DNA from 2 places in the Sphingomonas sp. UYP23 genome. Region 2 is predicted to be linked to the other one. Evidence: riboswitches for the same ligand, from Rfam matches in the RefSeq annotation. Region 2 holds a riboswitch; the other holds the start of a gene.

Region 1 (11,783 bases), 1.2 Mb from region 2:
CAGCACGACGACGCAAGGGGCGGTCACCGGTGGTCGCCAGGTCAGCTTCAGCGACCCGCTCGTCGCGCAATATGCGCGCGAGATCGCGGGCGACGAAACGCAGCACGTCGCTTTCCTGCGCAGCCAGCTCGGCACCGTCGCGGTCGCGCAGCCCGCGATCGACATCGGCAGCACCGCAACCAGCGCCTTTACGGTCGCCGCGCGCGCCGCCGGTCTCGCGACGAATGCGAGCGGCGCAGTCGACAATGTCAACGGCACCTTCGATCCCTACGCCAATGACCAGAACTTCCTGCTCGCCGCCTTCCTGTTCGAAGATGTCGGCGTGACGGCGTATAAGGGCGCGGCGTCGCTGCTGACGACCAAGACCTATATCGATGCCGCCGCCGGCATCCTCGCCGCCGAGGCCTATCACGCCTCGATCATCCGCACCGTGCTCTACAGCAAGGGCCTGGCGACGCCGTCGCTGCGCACCGCGGCCGGCGCGATCTCGGACGTGCGCGACAAGCTCGACGGTACGTCGGACGACGATCAGGGCATCGCCTCGGCAGTGGTGGCGAACAGCCAGCTCGCAGCGCTCAATGGTCTGACGGCATCGAACATCGTGCCGACCGGGCTCGATGGCATCGCCTATGGCCGCAGCACCGCCAACGTCCTCAACATCGTCTATCTCAATAGCCTGGCGGTGGCGAAGGGCGGCTTCTTCCCGAACGGGCTCAATGGCTCGATCGTGACCAGCGCCGCGAACTGATCCGTCCACATCTTCAAGCTTGCCCGAACGGGAGTTCCCCCAGTGATCGATAGCGACATCCTCTTGCAGGTTCTCGACGCCGGCGAACGCCGCCGCGCCGAACGCCGTAATTTCCTGCGCAGCGCGGGCGTGGCCTCCCTCGCCGTCGGCGGCGCTTCGCTGTTGTCGGCTTGCGGCGGCTCGTCGAGCGGCACTGATTCGTCAGCGACCGATACCAGCACGCCGACTCCGAGCCCAAGCTCGACCAGCACGCTGCAGGACCAGGACACGCTCAATTTCGCGCTCAACCTCGAGTATCTCGAAGCGCAATTCTACAGCTACGCCGTCACCGGCGCCGGCCTGCCCAACGTGTTGATCGCGAAGGGCGATGGCAACCAGACCGTCCAGGGCACCGTGACGGGCGGCCGCAAGGTCAGCTTCACGGATCCGATCGTCCAGCAATATGCGATCGAGATCGCCGCGGATGAAGTCGCGCACGTCGCCTTTCTGCGCTCGGCGCTTGGCGCTGCGACGGTCGCCATGCCTTCGATCAACATCGATGGGGGCGCCAACGGTGCTTTCTCGGCGGCTGCGCGCGCGGCGGGGATCGCGACCACCAACGGTGTCGTCGATAGCGTCAACGGCACGTTTGACCCGTATGCCAGCGACGAGAATTTCCTGCTCGGCGCGTTCATCTTCGAAGATGTCGGCGTGACTGCTTACAAGGGCGCTGCGCAAACGATCAACACGACGCTGTTGCTCGATGCCGCTGCGGGCATCCTTGCGACCGAGGCGTATCATGCCGGCCTGATTCGCACCGTGCTCTATTCGAAGGGCCTCGCCACCCCGAGCCTGCGCGTCAATGCCGGCCTGATCAGCAACGCGCGCGACAGCCTCGATGGCACGAGCGACATCGATCAGGGCATTACCGGGGATTCGGTCACCTCGAACCTCGTACCCGTCGATGCCAACGGGCTCGTCTACGGCCGCACCGCGGGCCAGGTGCTCAATGTCGTCTATCTTAACAAGAATGCCGTGGTCGGCGGGGGCTTCTTCCCCAACGGCCTCAACGGCAACATCCGCACCAGCGCAGCAAACTAGTTGCACGCGGCGCGCGAGCGCCTAGACTGACGCCATTCCCCGGGGGGCTGCTGATCGGCGGCTGAGAGGGGGGCACGAGCCCCCGACCCGCATCAACCTGATCCCGTTAATACGGGCGTAGGGAGGGAGCGGTGTCCATCGGGAAACCGTCTTTGCTCCGTGCGATATTGGAGCGAAGAGCATGGCCGACCTTCTCGCACGCACTGAAATCGGTGTGACCACCGGCCCGATCCGGGGCTCGCGCAAGATCCACGTTCCATCGGCGGCGATTCCTGGTCCGGGTGTCGCCATGCGCGAAATCGTGCTCGAGCCGTCCTGTGGTGAGCCGCCGCTGCGCGTCTACGACACGTCGGGACCCTATACCGACCCCAAGGCGCGGATCGACATCAATCTCGGCTTGCCGACGCTGCGGCGCGACTGGATCCTCGCCCGCGGCGATGTCGAGGACTACGCCGCGCGGGAAATTCGCCCGGAAGACAACGGCTTGACCGGGCCGGACCGTTCGGCGGGGGTGCCGCAATATCCAAACGTCGTGAAGCGTCCGCTAAGGGCACGCGCAGGCGCTAATGTCAGCCAGATGCACTATGCGCGGCGCGGCATCATTACGCCGGAGATGGAATATGTTGCGATCCGCGAAAATCTCGGGCGCGCGGCGGCAAAGGAAGCGCTGATCCGCGACGGCCAGGACTTCGGCGCGTCGATGCCCGATTACGTCACCCCCGAATTCGTCCGCGACGAGATCGCACGGGGCAGGGCGATCATCCCCAACAACATCAACCATCCCGAATCCGAACCGATGGCGATCGGCCGCAACTTCCTGGTCAAGATCAACGCCAATATCGGCAACTCCGCCGTTGCGAGCAACGTCGCGGCCGAAGTCGACAAGATGGTCTGGTCGATCCGCTGGGGTGCCGACACGGTGATGGACCTGTCCACGGGCCGCAACATCCACGACACGCGCGAATGGATCCTGCGCAATTCGCCCGTTCCGATCGGCACCGTGCCGATCTACCAGGCGCTCGAAAAGGTCGGGGGCGTTGCCGAGGATCTGACCTGGGACATCTTCCGCGATACCCTCATCGAACAGGCCGAGCAGGGCGTCGATTACTTCACGATCCATGCCGGCGTGCGTCTCGCTTACATCCCGATGACCGCCAAACGCGTCACCGGCGTCGTCTCGCGCGGCGGGTCGATCATGGCGAAATGGTGCCTCGCGCATCACAAGGAGAGCTTCCTCTACGAGCGCTTCGACGAGATTACCGAGATCATGAAGGCGTATGACATCGCATACTCGCTCGGCGACGGTCTGCGCCCCGGCTCGATCGCCGATGCGAACGACGAAGCGCAGTTCAGCGAGCTTTATACGCTCGGCGAACTCACCCACCGCGCCTGGAAAAGCGACGTCCAGGTGATGATCGAAGGCCCCGGCCATGTGCCGATGCACAAGATCAAGGAAAATATGGAGAAGCAGCTCGAAGTGTGCGGAGAGGCGCCGTTCTACACCTTGGGGCCGCTCACCACCGATATCGCACCGGGCTACGACCATATCACCAGCGGTATCGGTGCTGCGATGATCGGTTGGTACGGCACCGCGATGCTCTGTTACGTCACGCCGAAGGAGCATCTCGGGCTGCCAGACCGGGACGACGTCAAGGTCGGCGTGGTGACCTACAAGCTCGCCGCGCACGCTGCCGATCTCGCCAAGGGTCATCCCGCCGCCAAGATGCGTGACGATGCGGTCAGCCGCGCGCGCTTCGAATTCCGCTGGCGCGATCAGTTCAACCTGTCGCTCGATCCCGACACGGCCGAGCTCTATCACGACGAAACGCTGCCCGCCGAAGGCGCGAAGACCGCGCATTTCTGTTCGATGTGCGGTCCTAAATTCTGCTCGATGAAGATCACGCAGGAAGTGCGCGATTTCGCCGCCAAGCAGAACCAGTCCGCGGCAAGCTTTCTGGCGGCGACGCCGCCGGTCGACGCGGCCGATGCCGAGCGTGCGGCATTCGCGCGTGGTGCGCAGGCAGAGGCGGGGATGGCCGAGATGAGCGCTGCGTTCAAGGCGCAGGGCAGCGAGCTCTATCTGCCCGCGGCGGAATAATCCGCGAACCGGCGGAGGCCAAACGCGTCCGCCGGTTGCCCCCTCGCTAGATTCGTTCGCCGGTCAGCCGCTGACAGACCATGTCGAGCTGATCGAGCGTCGAATAGGATAGTGTCAGCGTACCGCCCTTGGCGCTATGCGCCACACGCACCGACAGGCCTAGCAGGTCGGCCAGCTGATGCTCGAGCGCTGCGAGATCGGGATCACGACCCTCGGTGTCGCGCTGGCCCCGCGGCGCCGGCTTGGCGGCTCGCGCCATGCGCTCGGTATCGCGTACCGAAAGCCCGCGTGCGACAACTTGATCCGCGAGCGTCTCGACGTCCGGCGCACCGATCAGCGCCCTGGCATGCCCCATCGTCAGCGCACCATTGACGACTCGTTCCTGAACTGGGGTGGGTAATTCGAGCAGACGCAGCAGATTGGCGATGTGACTGCGCGATTTGTTGACCAGCTTACCAAGCGCCTCCTGGGTATGGCCGAAATCCTCGATCAGCCGATGATAGGCCTCGGCCTCTTCGATCGCGTTGAGATCCTGCCGCTGGATATTCTCCACCAACGCGACTTCGAGCGTCTCGGTATCATCGAACGCGCGCACGATGACGGGCACTTCGTGGAGCCGCGCACGCTGCGCCGCACGCCAGCGGCGCTCGCCGGCGACGATCTGATAGCCGGTCCCGTGCGGCCGGACGACGATCGGTTGGAGCACTCCGCGCAGCGCAATCGACTGCGCCAGCTCCTCGAGCGCCGCTTCGTCGAAATGGCGGCGCGGCTGGCCCGGGTGCGGGGTCAGCGATCCGACCGGGAGGGAACGCACGCCGGGAGAGGCATTCTCCTTGCCCTCGCCAACGGGCTCTTCGCGCGCGAGGTCCCCCATCAGGGCATTGAGACCACGGCCCAAGCCCGACCGGGGCTTAGGGCGCGAGACTGGAGGAATCGTCGAGTCGGTCATGCGGCCCTTGCCGGTTGCGGGGTATCGAGAGCGGGCAGGCGTGCGATCAGCTCGCGAGCGAGGGCGATATACGCTTCGGAGCCAGGGCAGCGATAATCGTAAATCAGGGCCGGCAGGCCATGGCTTGGCGCTTCGGACAGGCGGACGTTGCGCGGGATGACGGTGTCGAAGACCACCCGGCCGAGCACGGCACGCACGTCGTTCGAGACCTGATCGGTGAGCCGGTTGCGCCGGTCGTGCATCGTCAGCGCGACCCCCATGATCGACAGCGCCGGGTTGAACCGCTCGCGGATCCGCTCGACGGTGCTGAGCAGCTGGCTAAGCCCCTCAAGCGCGAAGAATTCGCACTGCAGCGGCACGAGCAGCGAGTTCGACGCAACCATCGCATTGAGGGTAAGCAGACCGAGCGAAGGCGGGCAATCGATCAGCACGACATCCCAGCGATGATCGGACCGTGCGAGGGCGCGCGACAGGCGATGCGTCCGCTCCTCATATTCCACCAATTCGATCTCAGCGCCCGACAGATCGACTGTCGCCGGGACGATGTCGAGTTTCGGGACGCAGGTCGGAATCGCAGCGACTTCGATCGACGTTTCGCCGAGCAGGATATCGTAGGTCGAATGATGCCGGTCCGCCCGAGCGATGCCAAGCCCGGTCGAGCAATTCCCTTGTGGATCCAGATCGAGGAGAAGCACGCGCAGCCCGGTCGCGGCGAGTGCGGTGCCGAGGTTGATCGCGGTCGTCGTTTTTCCGACCCCGCCCTTCTGGTTCGCGACGGCAATCACGTTCATCGGCGTGTGACCCTTGATGCGAGAACGATCAGTGAGTCGGGATCGGTTACACTGTGTTCCACGTGAAACACCCCGTCCCAGACCTGCTGCGCCGCGGCGACATCCGCCAGCGCCGACCGTCCTTTTGGCAGAATCCAGCACGTTGCGGAAGACGCACACTTCGCACCCCATGCAAAAAGACTGTCCAACGATGCTACGGCGCGCGCCGAAATAATTCCGGCATCGACCGCAACGTCCTCGATCCTCGCGGCTTTGACCGTGACCCGATCACTTATCCCCATCGCGTCTGCCGCATCCGAGAGGAAATCTGCGCGCCGTCGGCGAGGCTCCACGAGCCAGACGGGGCGCTCGGTAAGCGATGCGACGACCAGCCCCGGAAAACCCGCCCCGCTTCCGATATCGAGCCACAGTCGGTCATCTTGCGGTGCAAGTCGCACGAGCTGCGCCGAATCGACGATATGTCGCGTCCACATCGCCTCGAGCGTCGATGGTGCAATAAGGTTCTGTCGGGTGCTTTCGGCACGAACGATTTCGATCAGCTGGAGCATCGCCGTCACCGCGGGCCCGCCGAAGCTGTGCTCGACCCAGTCGCGCGCTTCGTCCTCGGTCACGCGGCCTTCTTCCGAATTTGCAGCAGGATCGCGGTCAGCGCCGCCGGCGTTATGCCACGGATCCGCTCCGCTGCCGCCAGCGTGGCAGGCCGAGCGGTTTCGAGGCGTTCGATCATCTCGCTCGACAGGCCGGGAACGCTCGCGAACCGCAGAGCATCGGGCACCACGATCGCGTCATGCGATCGCATCGCGGCGACCTCCGACTCCTGACGTGCGAGATAGGGAGCGTATCGCGCATCTTCGGCGGCTTCGGCCAGCAGGTCCGGGGCTATCCGGTCGATCAGGTCGGGCGCGACCATCTCAAGCGAAACCCCCGCGACACGAAGCCACGCCGCGCCCGTACGCCGTTCGGGATCGCCTGCGATCGATGCACCGCGTGCCACGAGATGCTCGCTCGGCACGGTCTGGTCGAGCGTCTGCTCGATCTCCGCACGGCGATCGATTCGTTCGGTAAGGCGCTCGGTGCGCGCTGCGGAGAGGCACCCGATCTCGGCTGCGATCGGGCTCAGCCGCGTTTCCGCGTTATCGGCGCGGAGGCGTAGCCGATATTCCGCACGGGCAGTCAGCATCCGATAGGGCTCTGTAATGCCCTGAAGGACGAGATCGTCGATCATCACGCCGAGATAGGAGGACGCACGGTCGAGCACGACATCCGCCAGATCAAGCGCCCGCGCTGCGGCGTTGAGGCCGGCGAGCAGACCCTGACCGGCAGCCTCCTCATACCCGGTCGTCCCGTTGATCTGGCCGCAACAGAACAGGCCTTCGAGCGCCCGCACCTCGAGCGTCGCCGATAAAGCGCGCGGATCGATATGGTCATATTCGACTGCATAGCCCGGCGTCAGCATCATTGCGGTTTCGAGCCCCGGGATCGAGCGGAGCATCGCTGCCTGGATATCGACGGGGAGCGAGGTGGAGATGCCGTTGGGATAGATCGTCGGGTCGTCGAGACCTTCGGGTTCGAGGAAGATCTGATGGCCATCGCGGTCGCCGAAGCGGTGGATCTTGTCTTCGATCGACGGACAATAGCGCGGCCCGGCACCGCCAATTGCGCCGCCAAACAACGGCGAACGGTCGAGCCCGGACCGGATGATATCGTGGGTCTGCGGGGTCGTCCGCGTGATCGCGCAATGCAGCTGGGGCAGGGGGCGTTGCCCCGACATGGGCGACATTGTCCACGGCTCGGCATCGCTCTCCTGCTGCGCCAGTTGCGCCCAGTCGATCGTGCGGCCGTCTAGCCGTGGCGGCGTCCCCGTCTTGAGCCTGGCCATCGGCAGGTTGGCGGCGCGCAGCTGCTGCGCGAGCAACGAGGCGCCGGCTTCACCAACCCGTCCGCCCTCCGATCGCTCCTCGCCGCAGAACATTCGGCCGCCAAGAAACGTGCCGGTCGCGAGCACGACCGCGCGGGAGGGGAGCACGGTATCGTCGGAGAGACGAACGCCGGCGATGGTTCCGCTCGCGCTCAGCTGGAGACCTGCGACTTCGCCGTCGATAATCTCGAGGTTGCTTTGCTGGGCAAGCATCGCCTGGATCGCGGCTGCATACCGCCGGCGATCGGCCTGGACGCGTGGTCCTTGAACGGCCGGACCTTTGCTGCGGTTGAGCATCCGATAATGGATACCCGCCGCGTCGGTCGCGCGGGCCATCAGGCCGTCAAAGGCATCGACCTCTCGAACGAGGTGACCCTTACCAAGCCCGCCAATCGCGGGATTGCACGACATGGCGCCGACTCTGGTCCGATCGAACGTTATCAGCGCAGTTCTTGCGCCACCGCGAGCGGCCGCGGCGGCAGCCTCTGTGCCGGCGTGCCCGCCACCCACTATGATGACGTCAAAATTCTTCATGCAATCGCGCTAAATGGGTGGGCGCGATCTGTCAAAGTCCGCTGTTCCACGTGGAACATCATTTGCCGATACAGAAGCGCGAGAAGATCGCATCGAGAACATCCTCGGTGCCCGTCCGCCCGGTTACCGCATCCAGCGCCCGAATGGCGCATCGCACCTCTTCGGCAACGATGAGCAAGTCTCTTTGCCGGGCCATTGCGAGGTGTTGGTGGCTCGCTCGAAGCAGCAGCCGCTGACGATCATTCGTCGCAATCGCATCCACAACCGGCAACAGCGCTGCTGCTCGCACCGCAAGCAAGGTCCAGAGCGCAGCGATCCCGCCTTCGGTCGCTGCGGAAACGACGAGCTGCGTGAACGCAGGGGGGGTCGATCGTTCCGGAAGATCGGCGCGCGCATGGATCGCGATATGGCCGGGATCCAAAGTTGGGGTGTCACCGAGCCAGAGCACAATATCCGCGGACTCAATCGCGGCGGCGGCGCGCGCTACGCCGATCTCCTCAACGATATCGTTCGGGGTATCGGTCAGCCCTGCGGTGTCGGTGAGCAAATAGGCAATTCCGTCGCGCGTCACGGCGGCCTCGATTCTATCCCGCGTCGTCCCGGAGAGCGGCGAAACGATTGCGACATCGCGCCCGGTCAGCACGTTGAGCAAGGTCGACTTGCCGCTATTGGGCGGACCCGCGATCACGACGCGCACGCCGTCGTGCAAACGCTCGACCGGCGGCGCCGCCAACACCGCCGCCATCGCGTCGGCGATGGTCGCAATGTCCGCGCCAATCGCATCCGTCGCTTCGTCGGGAACATCGTCCTCGTCGGAAAAGTCGAGCTGGGCTTCGATCCGTGCGGCGACCCCGACAAGTCGATCCGACCACGCTTCAATAATCGTCCGCAGACCACCTTCGGCCATCCGCAATGCCGCGCGCCGCTGCGTCTCGGTCTGGGCGTTGAGGAGATCGCCAAGGCCTTCGGCCGCGGTGAGATCGAGCACGCCGTTGGTCAGCGCACGCCGCGTGAATTCGCCCGGCTGGGCAGCGCGCAACCCCGGCTGCGCTGCCAGCACGTCACTCACCGCCGAGACCACTGCACGACCGCCGTGGAGGTGGAATTCGACGAGATCCTCGCCCGTTGCCGTCCGTGGCGCCGGAAAGGTCAGAACGAGGGCTCGGTCGAGCGGCCGCGCATCTGCGGGATCGCACAACGTCCGAACGCTCGCACGGCGTGGCGACGGCAAGTCTCCCGCGAGCGCGATAGCGACCTTGAACGCTGCAGGTCCGCTAACCCGCAGGATCGCGATCGCCGCGGGAGGGGGGCCACTCGAACAGGCGTAGATCGTGTCGTCGCTCACGGTTATTTCGCGGCGCGCTCGAACATCGTGCGCCACAGCCCCATGCTCGCGTCGCTGACGGGCGCCCAGCTGCGCATCATGTTCTCGATCAAATCGGGGGACACCACGCCGTCCATCGAGTCGGTCATCATCGACAGATATTTCTGGTGAATGGGGGTAAGGTCGGGAAGCCCCATGAATGCGCGCGCCTCTTGCGGGGTGCAGTCGATCTCGACGTTGATCTTCATTACGGCGTCTCCGCTTGAGCCGGCACACGCGCGGCGGCATAGTCTTACCATGTATGCGCGCGATATGGCCCGGATCGCAACGCCCGTCGGGCTGATCACGATCAGCGGCGACGAGCATCGGCTTTATGCGATCACGATCGGCGGGGAGGGTGAGGAGCAGCGAGGAAGCGGTGCGCCGGTTCGTGCCGCCGTGGATCAACTGTGCGCATGGTTCGCTGGAGAACGGACGACCTTCGCGCTTCCGCTGGCGCCTGCGCGATCAGAGCGCGGCGAGGCGCTCCGACTGACGATGGTCACGATTCCCTATGGGGATACGCTAAGCTACGGCGCGCTTGCCAGGATCGCTGGATCGAGCGCACGCGCGATCGGCCAGGCGTGCGCGCGCAATCCGTTCCCGATCGTGGTGCCGTGTCACCGCGTGCTCAACGCCGCGGGAAACCTGGGCGCGTATTCGGCGGGAAAGGGGCCCGCGACCAAACAGTGGCTGCTCGATTTCGAACGGCGCGGGCGACGGGATCTGCTGCTGTGATTGCGCTAGGCGCGCATGGGCAAAGCCCATGCCGCCGATGCGAGTCTGCGGGCAGGGTGCCCGCGGCCGTGTTCGGCTATTGATTCATGCTGTCGAAGAAATCTTCGTTGGTCTTCGAATTCTTCATCTTGTCGAGCAGGAACTCCATCGAGTCGATCGTGCCCATCTGCATGAGGATGCGGCGCAGCACCCACATCTTCGACAGCTTGCTCTGATCGACCAGCAGCTCTTCCTTGCGCGTTCCCGACTTGCCGACGTCGAGCGCCGGGAAGATGCGCTTGTCGGCGACCTTGCGGTCGAGCACGATCTCGGAGTTACCCGTGCCCTTGAACTCCTCGAAGATCACTTCGTCCATCCGGCTGCCGGTATCGATCAGCGCGGTCGCGATGATCGAGAGCGAACCGCCTTCCTCGATGTTGCGTGCGGCACCGAAGAAGCGCTTCGGGCGCTGCAAGGCGTTGGCGTCGACACCGCCGGTCAGCACCTTGCCAGACGACGGGACGACGGTGTTGTAGGCACGGCCGAGACGCGTGATCGAGTCGAGCAGGATCACGACGTCCTTCTTGTGCTCGACCAGACGTTTGGCCTTTTCGATCACCATTTCGGCGACCTGGACGTGGCGCGTCGCGGGTTCGTCGAAGGTCGAGCTGACCACCTCGCCCTTGACCGAGCGCTGCATGTCGGTGACTTCCTCTGGGCGCTCGTCGATCAGCAGGACGATCAGGAAGACCTCTGGATGGTTGTCGGTGATCGCCTTCGCGATGTTCTGCAGCATCACCGTCTTGCCGACGCGCGGCGGCGCGACGATCAGTGTGCGCTGGCCCTTACCCTGCGGCGAGATGATGTCGATCACGCGCGCGCTCTTGTCCTTGACCGTCGGATCGGCAGGATCGAGCGTCAGCTTCTGCTCGGGATAGAGCGGGGTGAGGTTGTCGAAATTGACGCGATGACGGACAGCGTCGGGATTGTCGAAATTGACCGCGGTCAGCTTGGTCAGCGCGAAATAGCGTTCGCCATCCTTGGGTCCGCGGATCTCGCCCTCGACCGTGTCACCCGTGCGCAGGCCGAACTTACGGACCTGGTTGGGCGAGATGTAGATGTCGTCGGGGCCCGCCAAATAGTTAGCCTCGGGCGAGCGAAGAAAGCCGAAGCCGTCGGGCAGCACTTCGATCGTGCCGAGCCCCATGATCTCCTCGCCCTCTTCGGCCTGGACCTTGAGGATCGCGAACATCAGATCCTGCTTGCGCAGCGTCGACGCGCTCTCGATGCCGAGCTCCTCGGCCATCGCGACCAGTTCGGCCGGCTTTTTGTTCTTGAGGTCTTTGAGATGCATGGAGGGCGTCCGGGGCATAAGAATGCGAGGGGGGAGCTTCGGTCGGCGAACAGCTACGCGACGATGCTGGAGGAAGGATGCCGCAACCGAACGGGTGGACCCGCCGCATCGCGACACGAATTTCGAGATACGATCCGGCGAGGGGCGCGTCAAGGGGAGCGCACGCCGCGCGATGCGCGCCTCCCCCGGCACCGGCCCATGCAGGCCAACGCCGTTCGACAGTTCAGAACG
Region 2 (11,783 bases):
ATTTCGATGATGTTGACGCGCTCGGCATCGAAGATCCGCGCGACGTTGAACAGCGCGCCGGGCTGATCCTGGAGCCGGATCCGCAGCCGCGCGAGGCGGCCCGAGCGCGCCAGATCGCGCAGCAGGACGTTGGCAAGCAGCCGCGTGTCGATATTGCCGCCACACAGCACCACGCCGACGGTCTTGCCGGCGAAGCGCTCGGGATGCTGGAGCAGCGCCGCGAGTCCGGCCGCGCCCGCGCCCTCGACCACGGTCTTCTCGATCTGCAGCAACAGGCTGACCGCGCGTTCGAGATTGCGCTCGCTGACCAGCACGATGTCGTCGACCAGCGCCTTGACCATGCCCGAGGTGATCCCGCCCGGCTCCTTCACCGCGATGCCCTCGGCGAGCGTATCGCCCGCACACGGCATGTCGGTGCCGTTGATGCGGTTGTACATCGAGGGGAACAGCTCGGCTTCGACGCCGATCACCTCGACCGGATGGTCGGCAGCGGCCGCGACGACCGCCATGCCCGAGATCAGCCCGCCACCGCCGATCGGGGTGAGGAAGGTGTCGATGCTCGGCACGTCCTGCAGCATTTCGATCGCACAGGTGCCCTGGCCGGCAATCACACGGACATCGTCGAACGGATGGACGAAGGTCAGCCCGCATTCGGCCTCGAGCTCGCGCGCATGCGCGTATGCCGCATCGAACGTGTCGCCGAACAGCACGACGGTCGCGCCGTGGCCCTCGGTCTGCGTCACCTTCACGGTCGGCGTGTTGGTCGGCATCACGATCGTCGCCGGGATGCCGAGCCGGTTGGCGTGATAGGCAAGACCCTGCGCATGGTTGCCGGCCGAAGCCGCGATCACGCCGCTCGTCCCCGCGGGCAGCTGCAGCAGCGTGTTGAGCGCGCCGCGTTCCTTGTACGCCGCGGTGAATTGCAGGTTCTCGAACTTGAGATAGACCGTCGCGCCGGTCAGCTCGGACAGCGTCTTGCTGATGAAGGTCGGCGTTCGCACGATCTGGTCGGCAATCCGCGCGTGCGCAGCCTGGACGTCGGCGAGGGTGACGGGAAGGGTTTCGGGCGCGGGGCGGGGATGTGTAGCCATGCCGCCGCCTAGACCATCTGGCGCGACGAAGGAACATTGCTTATCGCCGTAACGATGCAGACCCGATCCTTCGCCCGTCGCGCCGCGCTAGTCCTCGCCGCGCTTTCGCTTCCGACTGCCGCTCTGGCCGATGGGCTGATCGACAACGTCACCGGTATCACGCTCGACAAGGACGGCAAGGTACTGCGCTTCACAGGCCTGCTGGTCTCGCCCGAGGGTAAGGTCGTCAAGCTGCTCGCCGACAATGAGAAGCGTCCGGTCAAGCTCGACTGGAGGGCCGACGAACACGGCAAGGTGCTGCTCCCCGGATTCATCGACGCGCACGGGCACGTCATGGAACTGGGCTTCCGCGCGCTCGAGCTCGATCTGTCGGGCACCAAGTCGCTCGACGAGGCCAAGGCGCGGATCGCGGCCTATGCCGCCGCTAACCCTGAGAAGAAGTGGATCATCGGCGGCGGCTGGAACCAGGAAGTGTGGAATCTCGGCCGCTTCCCGACTGCAGCCGAGCTCGACACCGTGGTCAGCGACCGTCCGGTCTGGCTCGCGCGCGCCGACGGCCATGCCAGCTGGGGCAACAGCGCGGCGCTGAAGGCCGCGGGCATTTCGCCGAAGTCCGTCTCGCCGGCCGGTGGGCGGATCGAGAAGACCGGCACGCAGCCGAGCGGCGTGTTCGTCGATGCGGCGCAGTCGCTGGTCGAGAAGGTCGTGCCGCAGCCGCAGCCCAAGGAGCGCGATGTCGCCTTCCTCAAGGCGCAGGAGATCCTGCTCGGCTACGGCATCACCGCGACCGCCGACATGGGCACGAGCATGGACGACTGGCTGGCGTATCGCCGCACCGGCGATGCGGGCAATCTGCGCGTGCGGATCATGAGCTATGGCATGGGGGTCGATACCGCGGTGCGGATCGGCGGCGCCGGGCCGACGCCGTGGTTGTATGACGACAAGCTCCGGATGGGCGGGGTCAAGCTTTATGCCGATGGCGCGCTCGGCTCGCGTGGCGCGTGGCTAAAGAAGCCGTATAGCGATGCACCCGGCCAGTCAGGTGCTGGGTTCATGTCCGACGACGTGATCCGCAATTACATGAGCGGCGCCGCGCTCGATCATTATCAGGTCGCGGTCCATGCGATCGGCGACCGCGCCAATGCCGAGGTCCTCTCCGCGATCGAGGATATGGCCGATACCTATAAGGGCGATCGCCGCTGGCGGATCGAGCATGCGCAGATCGTCGATCCGGTCGATCTGCCGCGCTTCGGCAAGAATGGCATCATCGCCTCGATGCAGCCGACGCACCAGACGAGCGACCGCGCAATGGCCGAAGCGCGGCTCGGGCCCGATCGGCTGGTCGGCGCCTATGCGTGGAACGCGATGCTGAAGAACGGCGCTACGCTTGCTTTCGGGTCGGATTATCCGGTTGAGAAGCCCGATCCGTTCGCGGGATGGGCTGCGGCGTTCACGCGGCAGGACGCCGATGGACAGCCGTTCGGCGGCTGGCGTCCGGAAGAGCGTATCACGCGCGAACAGGCATGGTGGGCGTTCACCGGTGCGGCGGCCTATGCCGGCTTTGCCGAGGACAAGTTCGGACGCCTCGGCGTTGGGCAGCGCGCCGACTTCATCATCGTCGATCGTGATCCGCTGCTCGCCTCGCCGACGGAACTCCGCGCGACCAAGATCGAACAGACCTGGATCGGCGGCGCGAAAGCGTGGAGCCGCAAGTAACAAAAAAGGCCGCGACGTCCCCCGATGTCGCGGCCTGTCTCCCGCCGCAGCGGGAGCGGTAAACCTTAGAGCCTCAGGCGACCGCCGCTGGGGTCATCATTTCGTCGGCCTCGCGCAGCACATAGCCGCGGCCCCAGACGGTCTCGATGTAATTCTCACCCTCGCAGGCGAGCGACAGCTTCTTGCGCAGCTTGCAGATGAAGACGTCGATGATCTTGAGCTCGGGCTCGTCCATCCCGCCATACAGGTGGTTGAGGAACATTTCCTTGGTCAGCGTCGTGCCCTTGCGCAGCGACAGCAGCTCGAGCATCGCATATTCCTTGCCGGTCAGGTGAACGCGGCTGCCATCGACCTCGACCGTCTTGGCGTCGAGATTGACCGCGAGCTTGCCGGTGCGGATGACCGACTGGCTATGGCCCTTCGAGCGGCGGACGACGGCGTGGATGCGGGCGGTGAGCTCTTCGCGGTGGAACGGCTTGGTGACGTAATCGTCGGCGCCGAAGCCGAAGCTGCGGACCTTGCTGTCCATCTCGTTGATCCCCGACAGGATCAGCACCGGCGTCTGGACGCGCGCGACGCGGAGCTTTTTCAGCACGTCGTAGCCGTGCATGTCGGGCAGGTTCAGGTCGAGCAGGATGATGTCGTAATCATACAGCTTGCCGAGATCCAAGCCTTCCTCGCCGAGGTCGGTCTTGTAGACGTTGAAGCCTTCGGCCGTCAGCATGAGCTCGATCGCCTTTGCGGTCGTCGGCTCGTCCTCGATCAACAATACGCGCATCTGGGCGGTCCCCGTTTCTCTTCAGACGTTCGGAGCCCCCTGCGGCCCGATCTGCCTGACACAAACCATTAACCTGATCAGTGATGAAGGCAAAAGGTTAATTTCGCATTAATCGGCCTGAATCCGCGAGTCGCGGGGCGATTCGGTATCGCCGGTCAGGTCCTCGCCAAGCACGTCACGGAGATAGAGGCTGCGCACGAGCGAAAATCCGACGACCAGCAGCCCGGCCGAGAAGAACAATCCGAACAGCCCGAACACGAAGCCGATCGCGATGATCGCGAACACCGTGATCGCGGGCGGGATGTCGATCACGCGGCTCTGCACATAGGGTGTGACGAAATTGGTCTGGATCACGCGGACGATCGCATAGGTGATCAGCGTGCCCATCAGCGGCGTCGTCCCCGCGGTCGCTGCAAGCCCGAGCGCGGGCAGCATCGCCGCGGTCGGCCCGACATAGGGAATGAATTCGCTGAGCCCCGCGAGCAATCCGAGCGCCCAGGCCGACGGCACCCCCGCGATCCACAGCCCGGTGCCGACGAGTAGCCCCATCGACGTCATGCCGATCAGCTCGGCGCGCAGCCAGAGACGCAGCGTGGTGCCGACATCGACCAGGGCATCGGCAAAGGCGGGCCGGACCGACGGCGGGACGAGCAGCAGCGCGCCGCGCTGATAGATTTCCGGGTCGGCCGAGAAGAACAGCGCGCCGACGAGCAGCAGGATGCAATTGAGCATGAGCTCGCCGCCGTCACTCAGCAGCCCGCCAATATCGCGCGCGACGCGCGACCCGGCGAACGCCGCCTTGACCGCCTCGACGATCTTGGCGCCGACCGGGGATTGCGACATCCAGCGCGACAGCTGGTCGAGCAGATGGGGAAGCTGCGTGACGAGCTCGTTGATCTGCTGCGCGAATTGCACGCCGAACAGCCAGCCGAGAAAGCCGATCACCGCCAGCACCGTGGTCACCGCGAGCGGCATCGTCGCGCGCTGCGGGACGACGCGGCCGTACAGCTCGGCGATCGCGCGGATCGCGACCGCGCCGAGCATCGAGCCGAATGCGAGGATCAGCAGATTGCCCGCGCGCCACACCACCGCAGTGAGCGCGACGATGAGGATCACGATCAGGACGCGACGGATGAAGCGGGCATCGTCGGCATCGGGGGCGAGGCGCTTCACGTTTCGGTGACGCAGGGATTGCGGACTTTTTCCGTCAGAAAATGCATCAACGCCTCGACGCGTGCCGGGCGCAGCGCGCTAGGCGGTGTCATCAGGTGCAGCGCGATCGGCGGGCCGTGCCAGTCGGCGAGCACGACTTCGAGCGTTCCAGCAGCAATGTCCGGGCCGACGATGAAATCGGGCAGCAATCCGATGCCGAGCCCGGCCCGTAGCGCCGGGAGCAGCGCATCGCCGCTGTTCGATGAAAGCGGGCCACTCGGCCGCACCGCCGCCTCGGCGCCGTCGGGGCCGAAGAAGCGCCATGGTCCGGTGACGTTGGTGTAGCCGAAACAGGCATGTTCGCCGAGTTGGGCCGGGTGGGTCGGCCGGCCGTGTCGCGCAAAATACGCGGGAGACCCGACGACATGGATGGCGATCGGTCCAAGTCGGCGCGCGCGCAGCGAACTGTCGGGCAGATCGGCGATGCGCAGCGCGATATCGAACCCCTCGGCGACGATGTCGACCTTGGCGTCGGACAGGATCAGCTCGATCTCGATGCCGGGATGAAGGTGCAGAAACTCTGCCACGAGCGGGGCGACGATGGCGAGGCCCAGCGTCATTGGCGCGCTAAGCCGGACCAGCCCGGTCGGCGTCGTCGCGGCATCGTGCGCGGCCTCCTCGGCGGCAACGGCTTCGGCCAGAATGCGCGCGGCGTGCTCGGCGAGGCCCTTGCCGGTCTCGGTCAGCGTCAGCCGGCGTGAGGTGCGATGGAACAGCGATTGCCCGAGATGTGCCTCGAGCCGCGTCACGGCTTTCGACACCGTCGCCTTCGATACGCCGATCGAATCGGCGGCGCCGCTGAACGAGCGATGTTCGACAACACTGGCGAAGATCGCCCAGGCTTCGAGATCGGGAAGACGCATTCGGTGGCAAGCTCCAAACAATGCGTTCTCTTATATGTCGAAACGATCGGTTTCCAGTGTTTCCATTTACCGCGCAATCCAAATGCCTATCTTGGTTTCAACGCAATTCCTTCGGGAGACCAACGATGATCGAGAAACGTTCGTTCGAAAGCCTCGGCCATGCCGAGCATGGCTGGCTCAATGCGCGCCACCATTTTTCCTTCGCCAATTACTACGAACCCGCCCGCATGGGCTGGGGCGCGATCCGCGTGTGGAATGACGACGAGATCGCCGCGAACAGCGGCTTTCCACCGCATCCGCACCGCGACATGGAAATCGTCACCTATGTCCGCAAGGGCGCGATCACGCACAAGGATTCGATGGGCAATGAAGGCCGCACCGGGGCGGGCGACGTCCAGGTGATGAGCGCCGGGACCGGCGTGCGCCATGCCGAGTACAATCTCGAATCGGAGCAGACGACGATCTTCCAGATCTGGATCGAGCCGAGCCGCAAGGGCGGATCGCCGAGCTGGGGCGCCAAGCCTTTCCCGAAGGACGATCGCTCAGGGCAGTTCGTGACGCTCGCGAGTGGCTTTGCCGAGGATACCGACGCACTGCCGATCCGTGCCGAGGCGCGCGTGCTGGCCGCGCTGGTGCGCGCTGGCGAGACGATAACGCATGAGGTTGGTCCCGGGCGGCATGCCTATCTGGTGCCGGCGACAGGATCGGTCGAGATTGACGGCCAGACCTTCAAGGCGCGCGATGGCGCCGCGATGGATGGCGGCCAGACCGTCACGATCACCGCGCTCGAAGACGCCGAACTGGTGCTGGTCGACAGTCAGTAATGTGAGCAATCCCCCTCCCGCTTGCGGGAGGGGTTAGGGGAGGGGCGTGCCGCAGGCACTAACCTCGCCCATTCAGACTTCCCTCCCCCAGCCCCTCCCGCAAGCGGGAGGGGCGCCAAGAAGAAGGATTTTTCCATGACCAAAGTTCTCGTGCTCTATTACTCGTCCTACGGCCATATCGAGCAGATGGCCGATGCCGTCGCCGAAGGCGCGCGCGCCGGTGGTGCCGAGGTCGACATCCGCCGCGTCGCCGAAACCGCGCCGCAAGCGGTGATCGAGGCCGCACATTTCAAGACCGATACCGCGCATGCCGTGATCGAGAGCCCCGATGCGCTTGCCGACTATGACGCGATCATCGTCGGCGCACCGACGCGCTTCGGACGGATGCCAAGCCAGATGGCGTCGTTCTGGGACACGACCGGTGGCCTGTGGTTCGGCGGCAAGCTGATTGGCAAGGTCGGCGGCGCCTTCACCTCGACCGCGAGCCAGCATGGCGGGCAGGAGACGACGCTCTTCTCGATCATCACCAACCTGATGCATCACGGCATGACGATCGTCGGCCTCGATTACGGCTTCAAGGGCATGACCGGCGTCCAGGAAGTGCTCGGCGGATCGCCGTATGGCGCGACGACGATCGCCGATGGTGACGGCAGCCGGCAGCCGCATGCCGAAGAGCTCGCCGCGGCGCGCTATCAGGGCAAGCGGATCGCCGAGACCGCCGCCAAGCTCACAGCCTGAACAACCTGCGCCTCCGTCGCTCGACCGGAGCGATGATCGGCGGAGGCAGCAGTTGCGGCAGTACGACCGGCGGCGGCACCGAGGGTGGCTTGAGCCAGATGTCCGACACGTCGGTCACCCGCGGGCTTGCCGGATAGGTCGCGCGCGCGCGGGCTACCGCCAGGCGAGCTCGCGCCGCACCCATCACGTTGACGTTGGCGCCGACCCAGCGCCAGTGCCACGGCTCCCACGTTACGCCCTGCGCATTGCCCATCGGAAACGACAGTTCGAAGCCGAACTCGGGCGCATGGCTGATCAACCAGCGCCCGGCCGCGGTCGTCGCCATGCACGTGTCGACATCGGCGCAGCCCGCCGACGGGCGAATTCCGAAATCGATCGCATAGCCCGTCGCGTGCTCGCTGAAACCCGGCGGCCCAACCGAGCGCGCGCGCATTGCCGGGTCGCCGCACCGGCCGGGACGGCCATTGTGGCAGAACACCGCGCGCTGATGCGCGATCGAGCGGAAGCAGGAAATACCGCGCAGCGTCGCGCCGACGCCGGGCGTCAGCGTGGCGGCGGTCAGCATGCGCGCGAGATCTGGCGCGGCGTCGCGGTGAACCATGCACGGCTGACCGAGCGCGAACCCGGGGGGCGCTGCGACCAATTCGGTCCGCGCGGTTTCGGGATACGGCAAGTGGCCAAGCATGCGCCCATCGGCCATCGCTGCGGGCAAGTCGCCGGCATAGACGCCGGGCGGAAGACTCGTCGGGGCCGGCGGGGAATTCGCGGTCTGTGCGAGCGTTGGCGGCGCAGCCCACAGCGCCAGCGCGATCCCCATCGCCCAAGTTCCGGTCCGTCGCACGGCGCGCCTCTGGCATGTCGGCGCTTGCGGTGGCAAGGGGGGGACATGCTAGCCAATCATGTTCTTTTTCTCGACGGCGAGGCGCTCGTCATCGACAAGCCCGCCGGTCTTCCGGTCGACCGTCCGCGCGATGGGTCGCTCAGCCTCGAAAACCATCTCGACGGGCTGACCTTCGCCTTCAAGCGCTGGCCGGTGCCGGTGCATCGGCTCGATCGCGATACGTCGGGCTGCCTCTTGCTGTCGCGCAATCCCAAGGCGCACGCCAGGCTGCAACAGGCCTTCGAGCAGGGGCTGGTGCGCAAGCGCTATCTTGCGGTCCTCGAGGGCGTGGTCGAGGGCGAAAGCGGGCTGATCGACCTGGCGCTCGCCAAGGTCAGCACGGCCGAGACGGGCTGGCGGATGGTCGGCGATCCGCTCGGCGCCAAGGGCAGCAAGGCGTCGCGCACCGCATGGCGCGTGCTGTCGATCAAGGACGGGCGCAGCTTCGTCGAGTTCATTCCCGAGACGGGCCGCACGCACCAGATCCGCGTCCATGCTGCCGAAGCGCTCGGCGCGGCGGTGGTCGGCGATCCGATCTATGGGAACGGCACCAAGGCGGCTGGCAGCGCGACGCTGCTCCATGCAGCGGAACTGACCGTGCCGCGCGCTGGCAAGGAACCGATCATTGCCAAGGCGCCGCTGCCCGAGCGCTTCATCGCGGCGGGGTTCACCGAGGCCGACGCGGCGGCGCAGGAATAGCGCTTTCCTCGCGTGACCTGACCGACTAAGCCCCGCGCTCCCCGGGGGGCCGCTGATGCGCGGCTGAGAGGTGGGCTGCAGCCCACGACCCGCTGAACCTGATCCGGTTGATACCGGCGTAGGGAGGGCTGGCGGCAGACTCCGTTATCCCTCCGTGTAGGAGTGACGACGGATGACGCGCAGGCTTTCCAGAATCGACGGTGGCTGTGTCGCGCGCGGGGCGCTCGCGCTCGCCATGCTGTCGGCCGCATTGGCCGCAGTGCCGGCGCTTGCCGAGGACAAGGACCAGCCTGGCGATATCGTCGTCACCGGCCATCCCGATCCCGAAGGGCTGCTGCCCGACCAGCACGCGCCGAAAGCGCAAAGCGCGATCTCGGCCGATTTCATCACCAAGCAGGCGCCGACGCTCAACGCGTTCCAGCTGGTCGGCCTGTTGCCCGGCGCCAACGTCTCGTCGAGCGACCCGTACGGCCTTTCGACCAGCTCGAGCCTGACGCTGCGCGGGCTCGGTCAGGACGAGATCGGGGTGCTGCTTGAGGGCGCGCCGCAGAACGACATCGGTTATTACTACGCCTATCCCGCGCAATTCGCCGATGCCGAGAACCTTAAGCAGATCACGCTCGCGCAAGGCGCGGTCGATATCGACTCGCCGACCGTCGGCGGGGCGGGGGGGCTGTTGTCGCTGACGCTCGACGATCCCAAGGCGAACCCGCAGGCGCTGGTCAATCTCTCGCTCGGGTCGTACGCCGCGCGGCGTGCCTTCGTGCGGGTCGATACCGGCACGATCGGACAGACCGGGCTCAAGGCGTTCCTGTCCTATTCGAACATCCGCGCCGACAATTGGCGCGGGGCGGGGTTTGATACGCGCCAGCATGTCGACGCCAAGCTCCTCAACGAATGGGGCAACGGCAACCGCGCGAGCCTTGCCGTGTCGTTCAACGACGCCAATTCCTCGACCTATCCCAGCCCGACGCTCGCCGACTGGAAGGCCGCGGGGCGCGGGTTCAATTACGATCGCGACTACAGCGCGGGAAACACCAATTACTGGCGGCTGTACCGCGCGCCGTTCCGCAACGTCTATGTCGCGGCGCCGCTCCATCTGGCGCTCAATGACCGGCTGACGCTCGACACGACGAGCTATCTCCAGTTCGGCTACGGCAATTCGCCCTATGGCACTGCGCTTGCCACCACCGGCAATTATCTCGGCACCGAGGCGCTGGGGCCGGTCGCGCTGCCCGGCGCGGTCGATGGCGAGGCGACCGTGCTCGGCAATTACACCGGCGAGCAGTTTCGCGGCGGCACCGTTGCCAAGCTCACGCTGGCCGCCGGGGCGCATCGGATCACCGCTGGCCTGTGGTTCGATTACGGCAAGGACCGCGTGCTGCAGACCTACGGCGCGGTGCGCGCGGATGGGCGTCCGGTCGACCCGTGGGGCTATCAGGAGAATGCGATCCGCACCGCCGATGGTCGCTTGCTCGCTTATGAGGATCAGCGCACCGTCACGGTAACCAAGGGCTTCTTCCTCGCCGACAGCATTACGCTGACGCCGCGGCTGAGCGTCGACGTCGGGTTTAAGGGCGTCGACCTGCTGCGCAACGGGCGCAACTATCTGCCCGGTCCGCAATCCGCGGTGCGTCGCGACAGCTTCGCGGCGCTCCCGCGCGCAGCGGTCCATTATCGGCTCGACGACCGGCAACAATTGTTCGCTAACATCACAACCAACTTCCGCGGGCCCAATGAGTTCACGCTCTACAACAGCTATGATGGCGGCGAGCTCAGCACGCAGGGAACCAACGCGCTCAAGACCGAATATTCGGTCTCGCAGGAGCTCGGCTATCGCTATATCGACCCAAGCCTGTCGGCGTCGGTGACCGCCTTCCATTACCATTTCCGCAATCGGCAGCTCGGCACGCTGGTCGATGTCGGCGGCGCGCAGGTCAATTCGACGCTCAATGCGGGCAGTCAGACCTCCTACGGCGTCGATGGCGAGATCGATTACCGCCCCGCCGCCGGCGTGAGCCTTTATGTCTCGGGCGAATATCTGCGCGCGCGGCTCGACAATGACCTGCAGGTCGGCGCGGATTTCCTGCCGACGCGTGGCAAGCATGCGGTGTCGAGCCCCACCTTCCAGGCAGGGCTCGGCGGGACCTATGACGACGGCCTCTTCTTCGGCAGCAGCGCGCTGAAATATGTCGCGCGGCAGTACGCCACCTTCGTCAATGACGAGAGCATTCCCGGCTATGCGACGCTCGATCTGTCGGTCGGCGTGCATCTGGCGGCGTGGCTCGACGGCAAGCGCACCGACCTGCGGCTCAATGCGATCAACGTGACCAATCCGCGCGTGCTGTCGGGCGTCGCGGCGGTCACCCCCAACGCGCAGGACACGATCGGGCGCGGCGCGAGCGTCATCGCCGGGGCGGCGCCGGCCTATTATGTCGGGAGCGGCGCGGCGCTGATCGCGACGCTGTCGCGCGTGTTCTGAGCGCATGGCCGCAAGCGCTCCGCATCTCGTGCACGGCATGGGCACCACGCTCGAGCCGCCGACCTGGCCCGCCATCACGCAGGCCGAAGCCGCGGCGGCACTCGCGCGTTTCCCTGCGGCCGGGCAGCTAGAGGCGCTCGAATGGCATTCTCCGCGGCCGTTCTCGGCGGCGGCGCGGGTGCGCACGACACGCGGCGTGTTCGTGCTCAAGCGACACCACCCGGCGGTGCGGACGCCTGCGGGGCTTACGGAGGAGCATGCCTTCATCGCGCATCTCGCGGCGGGCGGGGTGCCGGTGTCCGAGATCCTGCTGACCGACGAGGGGACAAGCGCGATAGCGGTCGGGGATTGGACCTATGAGCTCCATCGCCAGGGCGCGGGGCTCGACCTGTACCGCGAACGGCTTTCCTGGACGCCGTTTTTCTCCGTCTCGCACGCGCATGCGGCAGGCGCGTCGCTTGCCCGGCTGCACGCGGCCTCGCGCGGTTTCGCGGCGCCGG

The links. A riboswitch is a leader RNA that binds a small molecule or an ion and turns the genes downstream of it on or off. The one in region 2 is predicted to bind thiamine pyrophosphate.
Region 1: it holds a riboswitch for thiamine pyrophosphate, as region 2 does, so the genes downstream of both, thiC (phosphomethylpyrimidine synthase ThiC) here and ACVWYO_RS15740 (TonB-dependent receptor) in region 2, are expected to answer to the same signal.

What each region holds. Positions count from the first base shown of each region.
Region 1 is NZ_JBSSBX010000001.1:1,941,997-1,953,779, forward strand. Features, by position in the region: gene ACVWYO_RS09615 (ferritin-like domain-containing protein) at 1-748, shown strand, start outside; gene ACVWYO_RS09620 (ferritin-like domain-containing protein) at 791-1,828, shown strand; TPP riboswitch at 1,859-1,969, shown strand; gene thiC (phosphomethylpyrimidine synthase ThiC) at 2,010-3,926, shown strand; gene ACVWYO_RS09630 (ParB/RepB/Spo0J family partition protein) at 3,973-4,800, opposite strand; gene ACVWYO_RS09635 (ParA family protein) at 4,872-5,666, opposite strand; gene ACVWYO_RS09640 (16S rRNA (guanine(527)-N(7))-methyltransferase RsmG) at 5,663-6,277, opposite strand; gene mnmG (tRNA uridine-5-carboxymethylaminomethyl(34) synthesis enzyme MnmG) at 6,274-8,118, opposite strand; gene mnmE (tRNA uridine-5-carboxymethylaminomethyl(34) synthesis GTPase MnmE) at 8,177-9,463, opposite strand; gene ACVWYO_RS09655 (DUF6489 family protein) at 9,466-9,690, opposite strand; gene ACVWYO_RS09660 (methylated-DNA--[protein]-cysteine S-methyltransferase) at 9,740-10,219, shown strand; gene rho (transcription termination factor Rho) at 10,296-11,552, opposite strand; gene ACVWYO_RS09670 (CopD family protein) at 11,776-11,783, opposite strand, start outside.
Region 2 is NZ_JBSSBX010000001.1:3,178,543-3,190,325, forward strand. Features, by position in the region: gene ACVWYO_RS15695 (threonine ammonia-lyase) at 1-1,091, opposite strand, end outside; gene ACVWYO_RS15700 (amidohydrolase) at 1,146-2,807, shown strand; gene ctrA (response regulator transcription factor CtrA) at 2,881-3,585, opposite strand; gene ACVWYO_RS15710 (AI-2E family transporter) at 3,694-4,758, opposite strand; gene ACVWYO_RS15715 (LysR substrate-binding domain-containing protein) at 4,755-5,660, opposite strand; gene ACVWYO_RS15720 (pirin family protein) at 5,786-6,484, shown strand; gene wrbA (NAD(P)H:quinone oxidoreductase) at 6,620-7,222, shown strand; gene ACVWYO_RS15730 (M15 family metallopeptidase) at 7,212-8,063, opposite strand; gene ACVWYO_RS15735 (RluA family pseudouridine synthase) at 8,109-8,801, shown strand; TPP riboswitch at 8,834-8,943, shown strand; gene ACVWYO_RS15740 (TonB-dependent receptor) at 8,974-11,283, shown strand; gene ACVWYO_RS15745 (phosphotransferase enzyme family protein) at 11,288-11,783, shown strand, end outside.